Regions from separate parts of the Echinicola soli genome, predicted to be linked through region 1. Evidence: riboswitches for the same ligand, from Rfam matches in the RefSeq annotation. Region 1 holds a riboswitch; the other holds the start of a gene.

Region 1 (7,631 bases):
TTGTGATCGCTCGTGCCAGTAGTCTTCAGGTGCTACTGCCAGTTTGGAGAGGCTGTCCAGCTCGGCCTGGGTAAGCTGGAAAGTACTCGCTTTAAGGTTTGCTGTCAATTGTGGAATGGTGCTGGCTCCGCTTAGGACGTAGGCAGGGTTGATTTTGTCCATACAGAAGCGAAGCGCAATGGCATCGATGCCTACCTGGTATTTGTCTGCTAATCTTGAAAGGTAAGTGTAGGTTTTTTCGTAATAAGGATATGCATTGTTCGGAAATATTCTGCCATTGGCCATTGCTTCTTTTATGAGGATTTTTACGCCGTTTGTTTTGGCGTTTTGTAGGGTGGAGAATGTGGTTTGTTCGAGGATGTTAAAAGTCACCTGAAAAGTGTCGAATAATGGTGTGTCGTCGACAGCGATATTCATGGCCTGTTCCAGTACTTCCTGCTGCTCTGTGCCGCTGGAACTGAGCCCGATCAATACCCCAGTGGATCGCTTGATCGCAGCTAATTTCTCTAAGACATCCTCATCCTCATTCTCCAAGACGCCAGATGCTAATGTTGCCGAATGGATATGGTAAATCCCGAGAGCAGGACACAATTTCTGGGAATAACCCCACTGTTCCTCCAGTTTTTGCAAGCTGTGTTCCTTGATTTCATGCTTGCCTTCATAGCCCAGTTGCCAGTCAGCAGTATAGGTATAGCCCCATTTAGACCCGAACATCACATCTGGGTGATTTCGGCTTTGGTGCCATTCCAATAGAAACGATTCTCCCTTTCCGTAGGATGCCGCGGTATCAAAATACCTTACGCCAGATTTGTAGGCTTCATCCAGGACTTTTAGGCTGTGGTCGAAAAATGCCTCTTCAGACTTTTCTCGTTGATCTGATGGGTTGATATTGATGTATTCAGGTCTGCCAAGAGCGGCCATTCCTAGTCCGATTTGGGTAGAAGTCATTTAATAGAATTTAAACGGTGAAATTTCCAATTTACAAAAAATCATGTACCAAAACTAAGGTGAAATGGATTGTTGTAAATGAAGCAGTTTAGGGCGTTTGGAGTGGGCGATTTACAAAAAAACAGTAAGATTACAGCGATATTTAGCACTCCAGGTAATCTAAGAGATGCTGAAACTTTCTTTTGTATCACCAATAAAGTAAATGGTGTTTCTTCAAGTCATAAAATTATTTCTACACCAAATTCAATTCTTATCCCTATATTTGCAGCCAAAGTTCTTTTCATATTTACTTCAATAACCAATATAGGTCTCCGACTACGGTCGGAGATAATAGGGAACCGTGTGAAAATCACGGGCTGTCGCGCAACTGTAAGTGACCAAAATAATTCTTGCCCTTGGTTGTCCACTGTTCTGATCGTTTTCAGGATGGGAAGGACGGCAAGAATGTCATGAGCCAGGAGACCTGCCTGTATTGACCTATTCGCAACTTGTGGATAGGAGTGACAATGCTTTCGCGATTTGAAGCTGCTGTCAGGTACACACGCTTTTCCTTTCTTCTCCGGGATCATTGTGCCCAAGGGAAAAGTATGTCTATTTTTCAGTCTCTTCTTACCGTATCATTCCATAAGCATTGTGAAGTGTGGCGAAGGGCTTTTGACGAATTATTTATCACGTTAAAAGTTTTAAACGATGCTAACGCAAAATCTTGGCTACCCGCGAATTGGTAGCAAAAGACAATTGAAAAAAGCCTGTGAGGCTTACTGGGCGGGGAAGATCCCGCTAAATGACCTTCAGGAAACTGCTGCGGAAATCCGGGAAAACAACTGGAAACTACAACAGGAAGCCGGATTGGGCCTGATTCCTTCCAATGATTTCTCCTTTTATGATCAGGTATTGGACATGGCGTTCACGGTGGGAGCCATTCCCGAGCGCTATCATGAGATACTGACGGAACTGAAAAAGCCGGAGCTTGACCTGTATTTTGCAATGGCCAGGGGCTATCAAAAGGATGGACTTGATATCATTGCAATGGAAATGACCAAATGGTTTGATACCAATTATCACTACATTGTTCCTGAATTTACCAAAGGCCAACAGTTTAAGCTGTTTTCTACCAAGGTGCTGGACGAATTCAAAGAGGCCAAGCGCCTAGGCATCCTTACCAAACCAGTATTGATAGGGCCCGTTTCCTTTTTGCTTTTGGGCAAGGAAAAAGAAGAGGGCTTCCACCGCCTTGATCTGCTGAAGCAACTGTTGCCGGTGTATATCGATGTGTTGAAAAAACTGGAAGCCGTGCATGCTGATTGGGTGCAGATTGACGAGCCTTTTTTGGCAATGGACCTTGATGGTGCAGAGCAGTCAGCGATAAAGTGGGCTTATCAAGAAATAAAAAAAGCAGTTCCCGGGCTAAAAATACTCTTGACTACCTATTTTGGTGCACTTGATGATAACTTGGAGTTGGCTGCCGGACTGCCGGTTTGTGGTCTTCACGTGGACTTGGTGAGGAATCCTGATCAGTTGGAAGCGGTATTGGAGAAAGTACCTTCTAATATGAGCCTATCCCTTGGTGTGGTAGATGGGAGAAATATCTGGAAAAATGATTATCAGGCTTCTTTGGAGCTGATCAGGAAGGCTCGACACAAGAAGGAAGATGATCGCCTAATGATCAGCCCGAGCTGTTCATTGCTCCACAGCCCCTGTGACCTGGACGAAGAAACCAAGGAGGAATCGCTAAGTGCTGAACTTAAAAATTGGCTGGCTTTTGCCCGTCAAAAAGTAAATGAGATCGCTGTATTAAGAGCAATTGCCCTCGATGATGGCGTAGCTCGGCACAATGCATTGTTGGAGGAAAATAAGACAGCATTACGCAGCAAGGCAACGTCCATCCAGATACATAAACCCAATATCCAAAAAGCCGTGGCCAGACTTAGTCCTGAGCATGGCCGACGGAAAAGTGCTTTCCCAAGCCGCAAAGCACTACAGTGTGAACAACTTGATTTGCCACATTTTGCCACTACCACCATTGGTTCTTTTCCCCAGACCAGGGAAGTGCGCCAATGGCGCTCTCAATTGAAAAAGGGGATATTGACTGAAAATCAATATAACGCCAATATCAAAGAGGCTACCGAAAAAGCAATCCGTTGGCAGGAAGAAGTGGGCTTGGACGTTTTGGTCCATGGAGAGTTTGAGCGCAACGATATGGTGGAGTATTTTGGTGAAAAACTAGAAGGCTTCGCATTTACCCAGAATGGATGGGTGCAGAGTTATGGTTCGCGGTGCGTAAAACCCCCAATCATCTATGGTGACGTGTCACGACCAGAGCCAATGACATTATTTTGGACAAAATTTGCCCAATCAATGACAGATAAGCCCGTAAAAGGGATGCTTACAGGGCCGGTTACCATTTTGCAATGGTCTTTTGTTCGAAATGACCAACCCAGAAAAGTTACCTGCCAGCAAATTGCCTTGGCAATTCGCGAAGAAGTGAAGGATTTGGAAAAAGCGGGGATTCACATCATCCAAATTGACGAGCCCGCTTTACGGGAAGGGCTTCCTCTTCGACATGCGGATTGGGACAGCTACCTGCAATGGGCTGTGGAATGTTTCCGGATTTCTGCATCGGCAGTGGAAGATTCTACACAAATCCATACCCATATGTGCTATTCTGAATTTAATGATATTATCGAACATATTGCTGCCATGGATGCGGATGTGATTACCATCGAATGTTCTCGTTCACAGATGGAATTGCTGGATGCCTTTGCACAGTTTAACTATCCCAATGACATTGGACCAGGCGTGTATGATATCCATTCTCCAAGGGTGCCTTCCACAGCAGAGATGGTAACGTTGATAGAGAAGGCCACAGCGGTGGTGCCTTATCAGCAGTTATGGGTAAATCCAGACTGTGGCCTTAAGACCAGAGGATGGGATGAAACCGAGGAAGCACTGAAGCGAATGGTGGATGCTGCCAAAAAACTGAGGGCAGAGATTGCTACAGATGTGACCATATCATAAACAATTCATTAATCCGGACAGTTTTATCATTGTCCGGATTAATTTGTCCTTCATATGAAACATTCCAAAAAGCAACCTTTACCGTTTAGGGCTCCCTTGAGAAGCTGGGATATTTATGCAAGTAGTTTTTTACTGGATAAAAGTCCGGAAAAGGAAGTCAACGATCATCGAGTATTGGCTTACTACAAGAGGAAATTTGGCTGGAAGTCATTCCCTGACCTTAAAGCACACGCCTATCAAGCCATTGTCTTGACTGAACTAAGCAAAAAGATTCTATGGGTAAATGCTGGTTTTAGGAAGATGACAGGCTATGCAGCACATTATGCTATTGGTAAAGACCCTAAGTTTTTACAAGGGCCTTTAACCTCTGTATTGGCCAGAAAGCAAATTAGGGAAAAACTAAAGGAAGAAAAGCCCTTCAAGGCCAGGCTTCTAAACTACAAAAAGGACCAAACTACCTATATTTGTGCCATTCATGTGTTTCCTTTGCAAGACAATAAGGGAAATACAACACATCTATTGGCGCTTGAAAAAGAAGAATGAACATACTGGAAGAGAAAATAAAAAAAGCAGAAACAAGGATTTTTAAGGCTGTATTCCCCAATACGGTAAACCATTATGATACACTTTTTGGTGGCACCGCCATGCATATGATGGATGAAGTGGCCTTTATCGCAGCCACAAGATTTAGCCGTCAGCGCATGGTGACCGTAAGCAGTGACAAAATAGATTTTACGGTACCCATTCCAGCCGGGACGATTGTCGAACTAGTGGGACATATTGTGCATATTGGCAATACGAGCCTGAAGGTGCAGGTGGACATTTTTATCGAGCAGATGTATGAAGAGGGGAGGGAAAAGGCCATCAGTGGTACATTTACCCTTGTGGCCATTGATGATCAAAAAAAGCCAACAAAAATCCTTAAAAATTGAAAGAGCCATCCCCTAGAAGGAAATGGCTCAGCAGGTAAAGTAAACCCTTAAGGTTAATTTTGACCTGATTTATAACATATCCGGTCCTCAACGCCTTGCAGTGACGGTTTATAAACTCAGGTTAATATATTGGCTAATACCTGTTTCGGGTTTAAGCTCGTTGCCCCCAAGGGCCAGTGATGGCGAGGGTTAGGCCTGCTCCTTGGATATTGACGAAATAGGTGGATCCGTCAGGGGAAAATACTCCTCCGGCAAATTCCGTCCTGTAACCCACGTTTTCAGCAAGTTTATAATATTCTCCCTTTGGTGTGATGCCCACGACAAAGGGATGCTTATCGTCTTCGCATAGTAATAAATCTCCCCAAGGAGCGATGGCTACATTATCGCAGCTTTTAAGGATTTCCTTGTCATTTGGCTCTGCGAAGAGTTCCAGGGTGCCAGGAGAAGTGCTTTCATTGGCTTTGCCTTCACTGACACCAGGGGTATAGCGGAATACCTGTCCTGCGGCAATTTCACCACCATTGGTACAGGCAAAATAGAGCTCACCATCACCAAACCAGATGCCTTCACCTCTAGCAAAACAAGCAGCTCCCTGCTCAAATCCCCGATGTCTCAAATCATCTTCAGGAGCATCTATGTCTTCCAGATCAATCCAGGTAACCTTATAGGGTTGGTTTTTTTTGAATTTTGGGGTGTCCAAGTCACTCCAGTTTCTGGTATCACGGCTTTTTTCTCCAGTGATGGCGAGTGCTTGCAGTTTTCCGCCGTTGTAAAGCTTGCCTGGTTCGTTGGGTATAAATCGGTAAAATAGCCCATCACCCCGGTCTTCTGTGAGGTAAACGATGCTGGTCTTGGGATCCACAGCCACGGCTTCGTGGTTAAAACGCCCCATTTCTTTGATGGGAATGGCTTTGTTCAGCTTTTTGTCGGCAGCAGCATTGACTTCAAAAACATAGCCGTGATTAAGGTCCAACCTTCCATCATACGAACCTGTCTTCACCGTCGATTCTTCACAGGTCAACCAGCTGTTCCAAGGGGTGATCCCTCCAGCACAGTTTCTGATCGTACCTGCCAAGCTTAGGAATTCATCCTCTACTTCCCCTGTTTGGGGATTATAGACCAAGGTGGTGGTGCCTCCAAGGCCGGGCAGCTGTCCTTTTCCGGTTTCATAGAGCAGGTCAGCAGATACATTTTTAAAGCGCTCATTCTTTTTGCCAAATGCCCCTTTTTCCAAATCATCAGGGCTGATCTCATGGTTTCTGACGATGAGTACCTTGCCGTTCTCACCTTTAAATGTTCCCATGCCATCGGGGCTGCCTGGGGTAAGTAGTCCATCGCTCATCTCGAGCCCCATTTTGGAGATGATCTTGTACGAAAATCCTTTGGGCAGGTTTAGGATGCCTTCAGGGTCGGGAAGGAGAGCACCATATCCAGCTTTTGCATTTATGGTATTGGCCAGGGCATTGGGCTGTACAAACTGGTATAAGCCCATAAAGCCAACAGTGGCAATGCCGGATTTTTTTAAAAAGCTCCTTCTTGATGTTTTTGATAATTGTCTCATATACTTGTTTTAAAATTTCAATGTAAGGCTTTCCTTTGATCGGGGTATTAAGGGTGTGTTGTCTTATAGTTACCCTTTTTAACATACTTGACAAACCTGCTGAGTATTACATTAAATACTACATCTGTCGTTTTTAGGCTATAAAAAAAAACCTGACTTTTGGGAAGTCAGGTTTTGCTTTTTTGCTGGAAGTTAAATTATCGAATGGCTTTGATCAATGTCGCCATGTAGACCCATTTCTGATCCCTTGAGCTGAGCCCTTCTTCCATGGCTACCAATTGCTCTTCGGTGGCTTCCATGTCCTCGTATTCCATGGAGTTGAAGAATTGCATGTAGTTGTTGTAGAAATTGAGCGTCATGTGGGTGTATTCGGCCTCGCTGCCCATGGGGACGGCTGTGCGAAGGAATTTCCAGCTGCCCATCATATCTGCTTCTACTTTCTTCTGGTGAAATGGCTGGTACAGGTCTTCTTCGACATGCTCATACTCGTTAAACTGACCTTCTGTGGCTTTCATAAGGTCAAATGAAGCGAGCACTCCCGGTTTCATATCGAAGTTATCCTCTGTTTGTGCCACTACGGTCATATAGGCCCGCATGGCCAGGTCGCGGTTATCTTTGACCTTTTCGACCTCCTTGGCAATTTCCATTTCATTCATGTCACCCGAATAGGCCCGTTTGGCATAGTTGAGAAAATTGTCATCTGTCATGCCGTTCATCATTTTTACAGGGTCATCATAGTAGGTGATGGTGACATACTGGAATCCGCCTTGATCCGGTCCAGATTGCAGTGACCATAAGTCCCAGCCTTGAATATCGCCTTGTTTGACAGCTTGCTCATGGATTTTCTCTAAAAAATTCTTGTTCTCTGAATAGTCAACCATTTGGCTTGAAGATACCTTGATGAATTCAATCACCAGGTACTGGTGGCTTTCCTGTGCTTCTGCACCCCGGTACATGAATACGAAAACCAGAACGAAATAAAACAACTTTTTCATATTGAAGATATTTTGGGTTCACAAAATAATTTCTTTAATCTCTTACTATTAAGATAATCATTTATTTGGTGTTTGAGAAAAATGTCAACTTTTTTTGTGTTAAAATTTTATTAGGAAGTGTTTGGTGTTGGAAATATTCTGATTTGTTAAAATTTATTCGGGTTTGTTACGTTATTT
Region 2 (7,631 bases), 1.4 Mb from region 1:
CTGTAATGTAATAGATCATGGTTTATGGTGCGGATAGTTATAAGTTGTTAGGCTATTGACTTGAAAGTTCACTGGCTGCTATCCTGGATTAGTGGAAGTAGTCGTAGGTTACAGTTGGATAGGCCATCTCCTTGTTCAATAGGAAAGCTGTGCTGTCTTTTGTTGTTCATGATTTCTGGTTCAATATCAATTCTTTTTTTGATAGGGACAATTTTTGCAACCATTGCCACAGCATTTCCCTTGCCTGAGCAAGTACCAACTCGAAAATACATAAAATCCCTGGTCATTGACCGTGTAGTCGATGCCTTCGATCAGGGAAGTGGGTTTCCCCATTTTTTGGATCGTTTTGATCTTTTTTGGGCTGAGGTGTGCTGTCCAGTGGCTGATGCGGTCCTGTATGGCGGACTTTAGGCAGTCAGGGCACAGACAGCCCTTGTTTTCTTCCAGTGGGACAATAGGAGGAAAAGCACTGCACCAACATTCCGTAGTGCAGGCAAAAGCTTTTTGGCAATTTGGGCAGCGCTTTTCTTTGTTCATTGTTTTTACTTTTTCCCTATTTTCGGGAGGATTTATCCGGTTGTCCCAATAGCTAAACTGATGGAAGGTGTTAATTGAGCCTTTTGCTCAGTATTGTTTTTGACGAGGGCTGTGCCCCGGAATGATGAAAGTTGGGCTACAGGATCAACTAGCTGAGTTGAAAACTTGTTTGACACCAGGCAGGCCTGTCTACAAGCCAAAGGCAATCCTGTTTGATGCCAGGCAGGCCTGTCTACAAGCCAAATGCAATCCTGTTTGATGCCAGGCAGGCCTGTCTACAAGCCAAATGCAATCCTGTTTGATGCCAGGCAGGCCTGTCTACAAGCCAAATGCAATCCTGTTTGATGCCAGGCAGGCCTGTCTACAAGCCAAATGCAATCCTGTTTGATGCCAGGCAAGCCTGTCTACAAGCCAAAGGCAATCCTGTTTGATGCCAGGCAGGCCTGTCTACAAGCCAAAGGCAAGCCTGTTTGATGCCAGGCAGGCTCTCTGGGGTTTATCTTTGCTCCAAAAGAACCCTGCCTAATCTCCACAGAAAGGGAAGGAATATACTATTCAAGTCTTAATACGAATACCTTAAAACTGATATCGCGCTCCGATGCTGAAGTTTCTACCTCTGGTGGTATAACCATAGATGGCGGTAAAGTCTTCATCAAGCAAGTTGTTTACCCCACCATAAATGTTGAGTTTATTTTCCAAAACAGCCTGCTGGACGAATAAGTCCACCAATCCATAGCTATCCAGGTCAAATGCTCCTCCCACGCCATAATCATACACGGTACGCTTACTGGTGTAGTTATATTTTAGTGAGACTTGGGTGTTTTGGGCAGGTTTGGCATTAAAAGCCATGCCCCATTTGCTACCCGGTACACGATAAAAGGTTTCAGGCTTGTCGGTGCTTACATGCGCAAAATTAGCTGTCATGCTGAAGTATTCGTTAACCAGCCAGGAGAAATCTGCTTCAAATCCTTCTACCCTTCGTTTATCGGTCGTGTTTTGGTATTCACCGCCGATGTACCCGCCATTCTCGTCATAGAGTGATACAAATTCAATCGGACTGGATTCATCCCTGGTAAAATGTACCAAATTGAAGGTAAATTGATTTCCTATATAAAATGAAATGCCTTGCTCATAATTGAGGGATTCTTCGGGATTCAGCGCACTGTTTCCGTAATCAGGTGAATTGAGTTGATAGAGGGTAGGCGTGACATAGGAGGTGGCCACGGATGCTAGGATCTTTGTGGACACTTGATCGGAAACCTCAAAAAGGTAGCTTGGATTGACATTATAGATGAACTTGGCATCGTATTCCGAATGGGTGTTTATCCTGGCTCCTGCGTGGACATTGAAGCCACTGGCAGTTTCATAGAAGAAAGAAGCATAAGGATCCAATAGCGTAAACTGGTTATTGTCAAAAGCTAGTTCTCCCGGTTGTTCGTAGGATAATTGTTGGAGATTTACACCCCACAGTCCTTTCAGTCCTTTGATGATTTGGTGCTCTTGGGTCAGGTCTAGCTGAAGGTTTCTGCCTTTGTATTCGGAAGGGAAGCTACTGATAAACTCCCGCTCGCTGACATTATAGACGGATTTGAGTTTGATATTACCTTTGGTATACTGATAGGTAGGTGCCAAGCCAAACCGCAGCTGATTGCTTGTTTGGGTGTTATCGGCATCCAAGAAGGGACCATTGTCATAATCCGCCTCCATGTCATCATAGGCGGTAATAAAATCCATCCTGAATCGATCCGAAAAAGCATAGCCCATTTTGACCATGAGGTCTTTTCGATTGATGCCATCTTTGCCGAAGGCAGCGGTAGCTGCAGTATCCATGGCTGATGAAAACCCCGCTGAACTGTGAAGGCTTCCGGACACCAAGTAATTGAATTGATCGGTTTGGCCGTTTAGGCTGATGTTTCCCCGGTAGGTATTAAAAGACCCACCGCTGAAGTCAGCTGATCCACCGAATTTTTTGGCCTTGCTACCGGATTTCAATTTGATATTGATCACTGCTGCGGAGGCCCCGGTACCATAGAGTGTGCTCAGGCCACCGCGGAGCACTTCGATGGATTCGACCTGGTCCAGTGGGAGGAGCCGAAGGTCGTAAGTGGCATCGGCCAGGGAAGGGTCATTGATCGGAGTGCCGTCGATGAGGATAAGGGTGTTTTTACTGCTTGCCCCCCTGACAAAGTAACTAACATTGGTGCCAGGTGAACCAAAATTACCATCTATCTGGATCCCGGGTACTTCATTGAGCAGGTCAGGGATGGTCTTTCCCGCATTTCGCTGGATGTCTTCTTGGCTAAGTTGATAAATCGTTTTTCCTGATTTTTCGACCGGAATTTCAAATTTGGTTCCGGTAACGACGATTTCATCGAGGTCTTGGGCATTTTGTGCATTGGCAGGAGCACTCCAGAGGGAAATGCCTGCGACAAGGAGGGGGAGTAGTCCCTTCTTTTTTTGGAAAGAAATAATGTGCTTGTTCATAGCGTGTTTAATGTGTTAATAATTGGACACTATGAACTTTCTGGTAAAACTGTAAAAATATCCTCAGCGCTAAGGATATTTTCATGAACGCAATGATTGAATTCATTGCCCACATGGAACCTCTAAAGGCCTCATCATCGATGGGAACCCTTGAAGTTTCATAGCCTTTCACCCGAAAGCTCTGAATGTAGCAGTTGATGGCAGGTCTTCTGACTCGCTCCACACCTGGTGCCTTCCCATCCGATTTGGTGGACAGTGGCTTGGTTACCAGTTGCTTTTGGGAGCTTACAGCTGCGGGTACAGTTCCGGGTTTTCACCGGATTCCCTATTAAACCATTCCCCTTTTAGGGCGAATAGGTGCCAAAAACTGGCGCAAAGATAGGGGTTTTTATTGGGAAGTCGCAATAGGGATTGGTTTTAACAGGGCAAGCACATTTAAAAAATCAGTCCCTTTGAGGTTGCAAATCTAGCCGTGTTTTCATCGTCCAAGGATTGATCCTTGGACGGAATGGTTAAGTCCTCACCCAATCCCCTGTTAATGAGTTCTGTTATCAGAAAAATAGTTTGTAGTCATTAAGGCTTAAAGCCTTCCTTACATTAACCCGAGGTCTTGCCTTGGGGGCATAAGCTCAAAAACATTCCTCCAACGCAGGCTGAAAGCCCAGCTCAGTCCTTCCATCTAGTCAAACAATTGACAGGTAATACTGCGCCTTTTCCGTCCCTCTTCTTTGATTTTTTAAATTCAAATACCTAAAGGCAGCACAGAAAACTCTTCCTTGAAAGAATCATGAATCAACTGTAAAATAACTGGCCTCTTATCTTTACCCACTATAATCCATATAGAGCCGAGATCATTTATGTTCCTACGGAACGTAGCATTCATAAGGGACTATTGAAGTCACCACTCCCTGCGGAAGTCGTGAAATGTTACCTGTGAAAATCCATGAAATCAGAACGAAATAATTTAACTTGTTCTTTAAGCCCCATCAAATTAGTTGATTTGACGTAAAGTTTACGCTATATTGGGAAGACCCAATGACCCCAATAGCCAGATGAATCTTTTTTGTGCAAACTTGCTTTATATTTATTTGTTGCTGATAGGGCTTTCCAGTGCCTATGCGCAGGAGGGTAATTACCTTTTTGGTGCCATTACCGTGGAAGATGGCCTGTCCAATAACAGCGTTACAGATATTCACCAGGATGAGCTTGGTTATATTTGGATGGCGACCAACTCTGGACTTAACCGCTATGATGGTGAAGAATTTAAGGTGTTCAGAAACCGTCCCAATGACACCACATCCTTATCGGAAAACAGTGTTCGGAAAATCATGTCCGGCCCGGAAGGCGAGCTTTGGTTACTTAACCGAAACAACGTTATGGAGGTTTATGATGCCTCTACAGAGACTTTTAGTACTTCCCTTTTGCGGTATGCCAAGCGGTATGGCCTTGAAAGTACTGCGGTTCATTTAGTATATGAAGATGACTTGGGGCGATATTGGTTTGGGCATCCCAATCAGGGAATCAGCATTTATGATCCTGCTTCTAAAGAAACCATTTACCTTAAACACCAAAGCAACGACCTCTCTTCTATCAGTTATAATTATGTTTCGGCTGTTGCGGAAAATTCCAATGGTGAATATTGGCTGGTCTATTCCAATGGAGCGGTGGATATTCTTGAAGCCAATTCCTTAGAAGTAAAGCGAAGAATTGAGCTTTTTGCAGACACCAATGTTAACTTCACAGATGATTTTCAGATTTTTATCGACAGTGATGATGATGCTTGGATCTATTTGTATGAAAATGGCGAGGGACTTTTTTATTTTGACAGTTATGCTGATCGGCTACATCACCTTCATACCAACTCCGAAAAGACAAAACTGAACAATAATCAAGTAAGGGGAATAGTAGAAAACAAAAAGAACGAAATCTGGATCGGCACAGATCATGGAGGTATCAATGTCCTAAATAAGACTGATATGACGGTGAGGTATCTCCAACATGATCCAGAAAATCCCCACAGCTTGGCACATAACAGTGTGTATGCACTTATGAAGGATCGTTCAGGTATCATTTGGGTAGGCACTTTCAAAAATGGCCTCAATCTGTATAACGAGAAACTGATCCGTTTTCCCCATGTCAAGCACATGCTGACGGCCAAGCAGTCCCTTCCTTACAATGATATCAACTGCTTCGTGGAGGATGAAAAAGGCAATTTTTATATTGGTACCAATGGCAACGGCCTATTATATTTTGACCGGAAGAGGCAGCGATATACGGAGTTTAAGCATCAAGAAGGCGAAAAAAACAGCTTGCCAGGAGACATCATCGTGGACCTGATGATGGACAAAAACGGGGAGCTGTGGATTGCTACTTATTTAAAGGGACTTAGCCGTTTTGACGGTCAGCGCTTTAGGAATTACCAGCCTGATCCCAATGATCCCCAAAGTCTATCAGGTGAAAGTGTATGGGAGCTTTTTGAGGACAGGGAAGGGAATGTTTGGGCAGGAACTTTGCGCAGCGGTCTTGACCTTTATGACCCGGAAACGGATGGTTTTGTCCATTTTATCGGTCCTGAGGGCCGGTTTCCTATGCACTGTGATTATATTTCTTCGTTGGAGGAGGATGCTGCAGGAAACCTCTGGATAGGTGGTGGCAATGGGATCGATGTTATCAACCTAAAGAGTGGTTTTGCCACTTACCATGGGCACGAGCTTGGTAATTCGGCGTCGGTAGTGGGCAATAATATCATGGACATTTTCAGGGATAATAGTGGCATTATGTGGGTGGCTACTACTCAAGGACTGGGGTACTTTGATCCGGAAAATGGTGTATTCCATAATTTTAACCACACAGATGGCCTTCCTTCTGACCATGTGGTAAATATCCTGGAAGATGATCACCATAATTTATGGTTAAGCACTACCAATGGGTTGAGCCATGTTAATGTGGACAGGACAACGGATACCCTATCACTGGCTTTTCGTAATTTCAGTGTTGGCGATGGGCTCCAAGGAAATTCTTTCAATGAAAATTCAGCACTGAAAACCTCAAAAGGCGAATTGGTCTTTGGTGGACCGAATGGCTACAATATCTTTTTCCCCGATAAGATGCGAATGAATGAGGAAAGTCCCAAAACCGTTTTGACGGATTTTCAATTGTTTAACAAGTCTGTGAAGATTGGGGAAAAAATAGCGGGCAGGGTATTACTGGATCAAAATATCAACCAAACCGATAAGTTGGTGCTGAAGCATAATGAAAATGTTTTTGCCGTTGAATTTGCTGCACTGAACTTTATCCATTCTGACAAAAACCATTATCAATACATGTTGGAAGGCTTTGATAGTGATTGGGTGGATGTGGAAGACGGTGTCACCAAGGCCACCTATACCAACTTGGATCCGGGCAATTATACGTTTAAGGTGAAAGCTGCCAATAATGATGGTGTATGGAGCGAAAAAGCCCAGATGCTGGATATAGAGGTGTTGGCGCCCTTTTGGAAAACGCCATTGGCATTTTTGGTGTACTTTATCATTGTGGCCTTGATCGTAGTGGCGATTCAGCGTGAAATCATCGCCAGGGAAAAAGACCGCCTCCAAATCGCCCAAGACAGGGAAGAGGCAAGACGGATGAAGGAGCTGGATAAAATGAAAACCAAGTTTTTCACCAATGTCAGCCATGAATTCAGGACACCTTTGACCTTGATTTTGGCACCAGTGGAAAAATTGCTAAAGACTTCCAATGCACTCCATAACCGAAACCAATACCTCACCATTCAGCGAAATGCCAAGCGGCTGATGAACCTGATCAACCAACTGCTTGACATTCGAAAAATCGAAAGCGAGGGCATTGATTTTTCTCCTGTGGAAGGAGATATTGTGGGTTTTCTACGCGAAACTACCCAATCGTTTGAAGACCTCTCAGAAAAGAAAAATATTGCATTGCAGTTTAAGTCCAATAAACATCGGTTATTTACACATTTCGATGTAGATAAATTGGAGAAAATGCTTTTCAACCTACTTTCCAATGCATTTAAGTTTACTTACAGGGGAGGCGAGATCCAAGTGGTGGTGAACTATGAAAGGTTAAATCCATCAGATGAAAAAGGAATCCTTTCAATCAGTGTTCAGGATACTGGCGTAGGCATAGGTAAGGAGGACCAAAAGCGAATTTTTGAGCGCTATTATGTAGGTGAGGAAAACAGTGATAGCCTTAACCAGGGAAGTGGCATTGGTTTATCCATTGTGCAGGAATTTGCACGGCTGCATCATGGAGAAGTACTGTTGGAAAGTGACTTGGGAAGGGGCAGCACTTTTACCGTGACATTGCCCGTGGAGGAAATAGAGCATGTGGATCAAGTGATGGAAGAAAGCGATGAAGAAGAAATTTCAGGGATAGATCAATCCGAGAAAAAGACCCTGTTACTGGTAGAGGATAATGAGGATTTTGTGCATTACCTAAAATCCTGCTTGGTGGAGGATTATAAAGTGATGACAGCATTGAACGGGGAGGAAGGAAGGGAAATGGCTTTTGAGTTTATCCCCGATATGGTGATCAGTGATGTGATGATGCCAAAAATGAATGGTGTGGAGCTCTGCCAAATGCTGAAAAAA

Evidence for each region. A riboswitch is a leader RNA that binds a small molecule or an ion and turns the genes downstream of it on or off. The one in region 1 is predicted to bind cobalamin.
Region 2: linked by a shared signal. The riboswitch ahead of FKX85_RS17695 (TonB-dependent receptor plug domain-containing protein) and the one ahead of metE (5-methyltetrahydropteroyltriglutamate--homocysteine S-methyltransferase) in region 1 are both predicted to bind cobalamin.

The regions. Positions count from the first base shown of each region.
Region 1 covers NZ_CP041253.1:3,078,832-3,086,462, forward strand. The annotation lists gene FKX85_RS12275 (aldo/keto reductase) at 1-948, opposite strand, end outside; cobalamin riboswitch at 1,237-1,433, shown strand; gene metE (5-methyltetrahydropteroyltriglutamate--homocysteine S-methyltransferase) at 1,639-3,966, shown strand; gene FKX85_RS12285 (PAS domain-containing protein) at 4,021-4,509, shown strand; gene FKX85_RS12290 (acyl-CoA thioesterase) at 4,506-4,898, shown strand; gene FKX85_RS12295 (alkaline phosphatase PhoX) at 5,050-6,459, opposite strand; gene FKX85_RS12300 (hypothetical protein) at 6,657-7,454, opposite strand.
Region 2 covers NZ_CP041253.1:4,506,052-4,513,682, reverse strand. The annotation lists gene FKX85_RS17705 (bifunctional adenosylcobinamide kinase/adenosylcobinamide-phosphate guanylyltransferase) at 1-19, opposite strand, end outside; gene FKX85_RS17700 (DUF5522 domain-containing protein) at 187-537, opposite strand; gene FKX85_RS17695 (TonB-dependent receptor plug domain-containing protein) at 1,114-3,021, opposite strand; cobalamin riboswitch at 3,204-3,401, opposite strand; gene FKX85_RS17690 (hybrid sensor histidine kinase/response regulator transcription factor) at 4,074-7,631, shown strand, end outside.